DNA from 2 places in the Cellulomonas sp. FA1 genome. Region 1 is predicted to be linked to the other one. Evidence: riboswitches for the same ligand, from Rfam matches in the RefSeq annotation. Region 1 holds a riboswitch; the other holds the start of a gene.
The links. Region 1 has a riboswitch for S-adenosylmethionine ahead of GY42_RS09750 (aminotransferase class V-fold PLP-dependent enzyme). Riboswitches for the same ligand answer to the same signal wherever they lie in the genome.

Region 1 (4,399 bases):
ACCGCGCGAGCGTGAGCGCCGACGCCGCCTGGTGGCGCACGCGCACGCTCATGGTCTCCAGGCCCTTGAGCAGCACCCACGCGTTGAACGGCGAGAGCGACGGCCCGGTGTTGCGCAGCAGCGTCTGCACGGGTCCGCGCACGTAGTCGGCGGACCCGAGGATCGCGCCGCCGAGCACGCGCCCCTGCCCGTCGACGTGCTTGGTGGCGGAGTACACGACGACGTCGGCACCGTGCTCGAGCGGGCGCGAGAACACGGGCGTCGCGAAGACGTTGTCGACGACGACGGTCGCGCCGGCCGCGTGCGCGAGCCGGCTCACGGTCGCGATGTCGACGAGGTCCTGCATCGGGTTCGACGGGGTCTCGAAGAACACGACGTCGGCGGGTGTCGCGAGCGCGGCCTCCCACTGCGCGGGCACGTGCCCGTCGACGTAGTCGGTGCGCACGCCCCACTTGGCGAGGATCTCGTCGAAGATCACGACCGACGACCCGAACAGCGCGCGCGCCGCGACGATGCGCGAGCCGGACCGCACGAGCGCGGCCAGCGCGGTGAACACCGCGGACATGCCCGACGCGGTCGCGTAGCACGCCTCGGCGCCCTCGAGCAGCCGCAGCCGCTCCTCGAACGTCGTCACGGTGGGGTTGCCGTAGCGCGAGTACAGGAAGCGGTCGACGTCGCCGGCGAACCCGGCCTCGGCCTGCGCGGCCGTCGCGTACGTGTACCCCTGCGTGAGGAACACGGCCTCGGACATCTCGCCGAACTCGGTGCGCACGAGCCCGCCGCGCACCGCGAGCGTGTCGGGACGCAGCGTGGTCCGGTCGAGGCGGTGGTCGTCCCAGTCGCCCGGGCCCGGGGGCAGGTCGGGGGTCGCGCCGCTCACGGCTGGACCCACGGCAGGCCGTCGGCGCGCCAGCCGACGTGGCCGCGGTGGCCGTCGGGGCCCGTCGGACCCTCGAAGCCCTCGAGCACGTTGTACGCGGGCCCGTAGCCGGCCGCGGTCGCGGCCTGCGCCGCGCCGATCGAGCGCTGGCCCGAGCGGCACAGGAACACCACGGGCCGGCCGTCGCCCGGCGTGACGCCGGTCGCGGCGAGCTGCTCGAGGAACCGCGGGTTGGGCTGCCCGGACGGGTACTGCACCCACTCGACGAGCGCGGCCTGCCGGCCGACGGGCCGCAGGTCGGGCACGCCGACGTAGCGCCACTCGGCGTCGGTGCGCACGTCGACGAGCACGGCGTCGTCGCGCTCCTGCAGGATCTGCCAGGCCTCGGTGGCGGTGACGTCCCCGGCGTAACCGGGGGCGGGACGCGGCTGCACGGTCATGGTCCTCCCATCGTCTCTGGCGGTAGCACCCTGCGCCACGGTCGCCCGTGCGGGTTGCTGCGGCGTCGTCGAGCCAGATCTCTCGGCCGCTCTGGATGGTCGCGGCGATGCTACGCCCGCGCGGGCGGCGTCGTCGCGGGCGTCTCACGGCGGGCGTCTCACGGCGGGCGACGGGCCGTGCGGACGGCCGCGACGCCGTGCCAGGCTGGGCGCCGATGGACGTCCCCGAGGGTTTCGTGCTCCGCCCCACGACCGTCTCCGACGTGCCCGCGCTCACGCGCCTGCTGCACGCGGCCTACGCCGACCTCGCCGCCGCCGGACTGAACTTCACGGGCGCGACGCAGAGCGACGACGTGACGGCGGCCCGCACGCTCGGCGTCGGCGCGTCCTGGGTCGTCGTCGACGCCGCCGGTGCGCTCGCGGGGACCGTCACGTGCAGCAGCCCTCCGGGCGGTGGGCTGCTGGCGCTGACGCCCGCGGCGCGCGAGCCCGGCCGGGTGTGGCTGAACCAGCTCGCCGTCCGCCCGGACCTGCGCGGCCGCGGCCTGGCGTCGGCGTTGTGGGGTGCGCTGCGCACGTGGGCGGTCGACGGCGGTGCGCGGTCGATCGGCCTCGACACGGCCGTCCCGGCGCAGGGGCTGCGGCGGATGTACGCGCGCTGGGGGTTCGTCGAGGGCGACGTGATCCAGTGGCGGGGCAAGGCGTACCGCAGCGTCGTGATGGTGCGCGACCTGCCCTGACGTCGGTACGGGCTCGCCGTCCCGTCACGCGCCGCGTCCTGGCCCCGTCCCTCGTCGCGAGACGTCGCGTCTCGCATGCCGAGAACGACGGCGCGTCGGCGTTGACACGCGCCGGACGCGGCCCCGATCCTCGACCCAGGTCAAGAGTGTCAGCGCGAAGCCCCGGCTCGCTGGCCGGCAACCCTCCAACCGCGGTGGGGTGCCCCGGGTGACGACCTGGTCGCGCGCCGTCCGGCGCCGGCAAGCGCGGGACCGGCCGGTCCCGAGGGACCCGTACCGGAGGACCACCATGACCACCGTCACCGAGCTGTTCGCGTGTGCCGACGAGGCGTCCGGCGCCGCCGTGCCGACGGGCCGCGCCGCCTTCGACCGCGGCCCGCTGCTGGCCGTCACCGGCGCGTCCACGACCGTGCCGCTCGTCGACGGCACGAGCCGCACCTACGCCAACCTCGACTGCGCCGCGAGCGCGCCCGCGCTCGCGTCCGTCGCGGCGCGCGTCGCCGAGGTGCTGCCGCTCTACGCGTCGGTGCACCGCGGCGCCGGCTACCTGTCGCAGGTGTCGACCGCGCTGTACGAGGCGTCGCGGCAGTCGATCGCCCGGTTCGTCGGCGCGCGCGAGGACGACGTCGCGATCGTCACGCGCAACACGACCGACTCGCTCAACCTGCTCGCGGGCGTCGTGCCCGAGGGTGGGGCCGTGCTCGTGCTCGACGTCGAGCACCACGCCAACCTGCTGCCGTGGGTGCAGCGCAGCACGGGCGCGCGCGCCGGCACCGGCCGGGTCGCGACGGTCCTGCCGATCGCGGAGACGGTCGCCGCGACGCTCGACGCGCTGCGCGACGAGCTCGCACGCCGCCCGTACGCCCTGCTCACGCTCACCGGCGCGTCGAACGTCACGGGCGAGTCGCTGCCGCTGGACCGCGTCGTCGCGCTCGCGCACGCGGCCGGCACCCGCGTCGCCGTGGACGGCGCCCAGCTCGTGCCGCACCGCGGGTTCTCGCTCGCGGCCTCGGACGTCGACTACGTCGCGTTCTCGGGCCACAAGACGTACGCGCCGTTCGGCGCCGGCGCGCTCGTCGGGCGCCGTGACTGGCTCGACACCGGCACGCCCTACCTCGCCGGCGGCGGCGCCGTGCGCGACGTCCGCACCGACCGCACGGTCTGGCAGCCCGCACCCGCGCGGCACGAGGCCGGTTCGCCCAACGTGCTCGGCGCGATCGCGCTCGCGCAGGCCTGCGACACGCTCGCGGCGCTGCCCGCCGGTGCGCTCGAGGCGCACGAGCAGGCGCTGCGCGAGCGGCTCGTGGCCGGCCTCGAGGCGATCGACGGCGTGCGTGTCGCGCGCATCTGGCCCGACGCGGTCGACCCCGTCGGTGTCGTGACGTTCACGGTCGGCGACCTCAACCCGGGGCTCGTCGCCGCGTACCTGTCGGCCGAGCACGGCATCGGCGTGCGCGACGGCCGGTTCTGCGCGCACCCGCTGCTCGCGCGCCTCGGCGCGTCGCACGGCGCGGTGCGCGCGTCGGTGGGCGTCGGCACGACCGCCGAGCACGTCGACCGGCTCGTCGTGGCGCTCACGACGCTGCTGACGCGCGGCCCGGCCGCGTCGTACGAGGTCGTCGACGGCTGCTGGACCGTCGCCGACGACACGCGCCCCCTGGTCGAGGTCCGCGGCCTCGACCACCTGGCCGCCACTGCGGCCGCCGCCTGCGGCCCCGCGCTCGACGACTGACCTGCCCCGGCCCGCGAGAGGTCGATCCAGCCCACCCCGGGGGTGGTGAGAGGTCGATCCAGCCCTCCGAGCGGCGAGAGGTCGATCCAGCCCCACCTCCGAGCGGCGAGAGGTCGATCCAGCCCCACCTCCGAGCGGCGAGAGGTCGATCGGGTCCACCTCCGGCGGGCTCCGCGGCGAGACGACGCCACGCCTGACGGGGACGCCCGCCAGGATGGGCCGCGTGCAGCACGATCTGACCCTCGAGGGCCACGGCGTCCGACTCGTCCCGCTCACGCGCGAGCACGCCGCGGCGCTCGCGGCGTTCGTCGACGAGCGCGTCTGGCGCGGCATGACGACGCCCACGCCGCGGGGCGTCGACGACCTGCTGGGCGTCGTCGAGACCGCGCTCGCGACACCCGCGCGGTACGCGTTCGCGGTGCTCGTCGACGGCGAGGTCGTCGGGTCCACGTCGTTCTACGACGTCGACCTGCGCATGGGGCGCCTCGAGGTCGGGCACACGTTCTACGACCCGCGCGTGTGGGGCACGCACGTCAACCCGGCGTGCAAGCTCCTGCTCATGACCCACGCGTTCGAGGCGTGGGAGGTCGCGCGCTGCGCGTACCGG
Region 2 (4,399 bases), 900 kb from region 1:
CGATGCCCGCGGCCTCGAGGTCCGCGATCTCGTCGCGCAGCGCGAGCGCCACCTGGTTCGCGGTGTCGCCGAGCGGCTGGTCGTCGCGCACGAACGACCACGCGAGGATCGTCACCGGGCCCGTGAGCATGCCCTTGACGGGCTTGTCGGTGAGCGACTGCGTGTACGTGGTCCACGCGACCGTGATGGGTGCGGGCCGCGACACGTCGCCCCACAGGATCGACGGGCGCGTGCAGCGCGAGCCGTACGACTGCACCCAGCCGTTCTGCGTGACCGCGAACCCGTCGAGGTTCTCGGCGAAGTACTGCACCATGTCGTTGCGCTCGGGCTCGCCGTGCACCAGCACGTCCAGGCCGATGCGCTCCTGCAGCTCGACGACCCGGCGGATCTCCGCCTTCATCTCGTCCTCGTACGCCGCCGCCGACAGCTCGCCCTTGCCGAACGCGGCGCGGGCCTTGCGGATCTCGGGCGTCTGCGGGAACGAGCCGATCGTCGTGGTCGGCAGCGCGGGCAGCCGCAGGCGCTCGGCCTGCGCGGCCTTGCGCGCCGCGAACGGGCCGCGGCGGAACTGGTCGTCGGTGAGCGCGGCGGCGCGCTCGCGCACCTCGGGCCGGACCACGCCGGGTGCCGTCGCGCGGCTGCGCACCGCGTCGGACGCCGCGAGCAGCTCGGTGCGCACGGCCTCACGGCCCTCGGTCAGGCCCGTCGCGAGCGTCGCGACCTCGCGGACCTTCTCGTCGGCGAACGCGAGCCACTGCACGAGCGTGCGGTCGAGCGCGGGCTCGTCGTCGAGCGTGTGCGGCACGTGGAACAGCGACGTCGACGTGCCGACCGCGACGGCGGCCGCACCGAGGCCCGCGAGCTGCTCGAGCACCGTGAGCCTCGCGTCGAGGTCCGCGCGCCAGATGTTGTGGCCGTCGACGACGCCGCCGACGAGCGTCTTGCCGGCCAGGCCGGGCACCGGGACCGTGGGCGCGTCGCCGCGCACGAGGTCGATCGCGAGACCCTCGACGTCGGTGGCCGCGAGCACGGGCAGCGCCGCGCCCAGGTCGCCGTAGGGCGCCGCGACGAGGACTGCGGGCCGCTCGGGTCGTGCGAGCTCGGTCGCGAGCGCGCGGTAGGCGCGGGTCGTGGCCTCGGCCAGCACCGCCGCGTCGACGCCGATCGAGTCGGAGACGAGCGCGGGCTCGTCGAGCTGCACCCACGTCGCGCCCGCGGCGGCGAGCTCGGTGAGCAGGCGCGCGTAGACCGGCAGCAGGTCGTCGAGCCTGTCGAGCGGGTGGAAGCCCGCGGGCGCGTCCTCGGTGGGCTTCGCGAGCGCGAGGAACGTCACGGGGCCGACGACGACGGGACGCGTGAGCACGCCGTCGGCGAGCGCCTCGGCGAACTCGGCGACCGGGCGGTCCGACGCGTAGCGGAACGCCGTGCCCGGGCCGATCTCGGGGACCAGGTAGTGGTAGTTCGTGTCGAACCACTTGGTCATCTCGAGCGGCAGGTCGTCGCCGCGGCCGCGCGCGACCGTCGAGTACCCGGCGAGGTCGAGGCGCCCGTCGGCGTCCTGCAGGTCGGCGAAGCGGGCGGGCACGGCGCCGACGAGCGCGGCCGTGTCGAGCACGTGGTCGTAGAACGAGAACGCGCTCGGGATCGCGGGGGCGTCGGTCGCGAGGCCGAGCTCGGCGAGGCGGGCGCGGGTGCGCCGGCGCAGGTCGGCGGCCACGGCCTCGACCTCGTCGGCCGTCCTGCGGCCGGCCCAGAACGCCTCGAGGGCCTTCTTGAGCTCGCGGCGCGGGCCGATGCGGGGGTAGCCGAGGACGGAGCCGGTGGGGAAGGCCGGGGTGGCCGGCGCGGCGGGCGTGGTGCTGGTCATGACAGGTTCCCTCGCGGAGTCGTCGAGGCGGCGCCGGTGGGCGCGGCCGTGGTCGTGGGTGCGGTGGTCGTGGGCGGGGCGGGGTCGGCGACGGTGGTGCGCCGTCCGCCGACGAGGTCGGCGCCGTCGAGCAGGTCGAGCGCCGCCTCGTGGGTGTTGAACGTGTAGACGTGCACGCCGGGCGCGCCGCCGTCCAGCACGCCGTTGACCAGGTCGACACCGGCGCGCGTGCCGCGCCGGTGGCGCTCCGCGGGGTCGTCGGTGCCGCCGAGCAGGTCGAGCAGGCGCTGCGGCACGGGCACGCCCGTCAGCTCCTGCACGCGCAGCAGGCGGGCCGGGTCGGTGGTGGGGATGATCCCCGGCACGATCGGGATGGTGACGCCGGCCTCGCGCGCCTCGGCGACGAGACCGAGGTAGGCCTCGGCGTCGAAGAAGACCTGCGAGATCGCGAAGTCGGCGCCCGCCTCCTGCTTGGCGAGCAGCGCCTGCACGTCCTGCGCGCGTGTGCCGCCGGTCGCGTGGTTGCCGCGCGGGAACGCCGCGACCGCCACGGACAGCGGGCGGACGCGGGCGCGCACCGCCTGCGACGCGGAGCGGCCGCACCGGCGGCCCTCGATCTCGCGGAGCAGCTCGACCAGCTCGGCGGCGGTGTGCACGCCGTCGGGGTGCGGACGCCAGTCCGGCTCGCCCGCGGGCGGGTCGCCGCGCAGCGCGAGGAACGAGCGCACGCCCTCGTCGAGGAACTCCTCGACGATCGTCGTGACCTCGTCGCGCGAGGTGCCCACGCAGGTCAGGTGCGCGATCGGGGTCAGCGACGTCTCGCGCAGCAGGCGCCGCACGAGCACGCGCGTGGTCTCGCGCGTGCGGCCCGACGCGCCGTAGGTCACGGACACGAAGTCGGGCTCGACGGTCTCGAGCTCGCGCACCGTGCGCCAGAGCCGCGGCGCGGCGTCGGGGTTCCGGGGCGGGAAGAGCTCGAAGGACACGGTGGGCCGGTCGAGGGCGCCCGCCTGCTCGGCGCGCCGGCCGGCGGCCCGGGCGGGCGGCGGGGCGGGTGCCTCGACCTCGGCCACGAGGGTCATCGGGTGCGGCCCGGGAGGCACGCGGTGCGTGCGCTCACGGGGCAGCACGGGCTGCACGAGGGGTCGGTCGCCAGGGCGCAGACGGTCATCGTCACTCCATCGTTCCTGGCGGAAGCACCCACACCCTCGCAGGGAGGGGGGTTGCTGCGGCGTCGCGGAGCCAGGTCTCTCAGCCGCTCTGGATGGTCGACGACGATGCTAGCGGCCATGCCCGGATGGCGGACAGCGCTTCTCGTTCAGTGAGACGACTTCGTTCGGTCGGCGGCCCTCCCGGCTCCGACGGGCCGGAGTGGGTCGGAACAGCTCGTCGCACGCCGACCGCCCGGGGCGACGCCGGGTGGACGGCAGGGGTCAGCGGCGGCGGCGGTGCAGCGAGGGCAGCGCCTCGCGTGCCGTGCGCTGGTGCGGCAGACCGAACCAGGACGTCGCCGGGGTCATCACGGGGACGTCGTGCAGGCCCTCGTGCACGGCCGCGAGCACCTGCGGGTCGGGCTCGCCCGCCGTCCACCACGCCTCGTGCGCGGCCTGCACGGGGTCGTGCTGCCCGTCCGGGTGCGCGTGGTGGGTCATGGGGGCGACCTTAGCGGCGGTGGGAAGGGCCCCGTCGGCCGCCGGACGCTTGTTCACCCCACGCGTCACCCCGCCGGAGCAGCGCGCGCGCCACCCGGGGGACGCGGGGTCACCCGGCCACCACGACGCACGCCGCGAGGTGGTCGTCGACCACGCCGCACGCCTGCATCGCGGCGTACGCGGTGGTCGGGCCGACGAACCGGAAGCCGAGCGACTTGAGCTCCTTGGCCAGCGCGGCCGACTCGGCGGTCCGCGCGGGCACGTCGGCGTAGCTGCGCGGGCGCTCGCGGGGCGCCGTGGGCGCGTGCGACCACAGCACCTCGTCGAGCGTGCGGCCGGAGTCGTGCAGCGCGAGCAGCGCGCGGGCGTTCGCGATCGTCGCGTCGACCTTCGCGCGGTTGCGCACGATCCCCGCGTCCGCCATGAGCCGCGCGACGTCGTCCTCGCCGAAGGTCGCCACGACCTCGGGGTCGAACCCGGCGAACGCCGTGCGGAACGCCGGCCGCTTGCGCAGGATCGTGATCCACGCGAGGCCCGACTGGAACGCCTCGAGCGAGATCCGCTCGTACAGCGCGTGCTCGTCGTGGACCGGGACGCCCCACTCGTCGTCGTGGTAGGCCGCGTACACCGGGTCGCCGGAGCCGAAGCACCGGAACGGCTCGTCCTGCGCCAGCGGTGCCGCGGGCGTCGCGTCGGGTGAGGGGGCCGTGGTCGTCATGGCACGAGTCTGGCCCGTCCCGCCGACACCCCGCGTGGCGGTTCACGCCGCCGTGCGTCGCCGCCCGCCGGGCGGGCCTGGGGTCGGCCCGGATCCGTCCGAGGTGCGTGCCCCGGGCAACCGGAGTAGGCAGGGCTGCATGAGCACACCGGCAGCACCCGC

Region 2: linked by a shared signal. The riboswitch ahead of GY42_RS13715 (methylenetetrahydrofolate reductase) and the one ahead of GY42_RS09750 (aminotransferase class V-fold PLP-dependent enzyme) in region 1 are both predicted to bind S-adenosylmethionine.

Annotation. Positions count from the first base shown of each region.
Region 1 covers NZ_LBMY01000001.1:2,155,199-2,159,597, reverse strand. Annotated here, with positions in the region: gene GY42_RS09765 (O-succinylhomoserine sulfhydrylase) at 1-859, opposite strand, end outside; gene GY42_RS09760 (rhodanese-like domain-containing protein) at 877-1,320, opposite strand; SAM riboswitch class I at 1,325-1,422, opposite strand; gene GY42_RS09755 (GNAT family N-acetyltransferase) at 1,536-2,060, shown strand; SAM riboswitch class IV at 2,199-2,313, shown strand; gene GY42_RS09750 (aminotransferase class V-fold PLP-dependent enzyme) at 2,350-3,792, shown strand; gene GY42_RS20130 (GNAT family N-acetyltransferase) at 4,016-4,399, shown strand, end outside.
Region 2 covers NZ_LBMY01000001.1:3,050,608-3,055,006, forward strand. Annotated here, with positions in the region: gene metE (5-methyltetrahydropteroyltriglutamate--homocysteine S-methyltransferase) at 1-1,867, opposite strand, end outside; gene GY42_RS13715 (methylenetetrahydrofolate reductase) at 1,864-2,949, opposite strand; SAM riboswitch class I at 3,032-3,138, opposite strand; gene GY42_RS13720 (hypothetical protein) at 3,301-3,519, opposite strand; gene GY42_RS13725 (DNA-3-methyladenine glycosylase I) at 3,629-4,237, opposite strand; gene GY42_RS18335 (hypothetical protein) at 4,377-4,399, shown strand, end outside.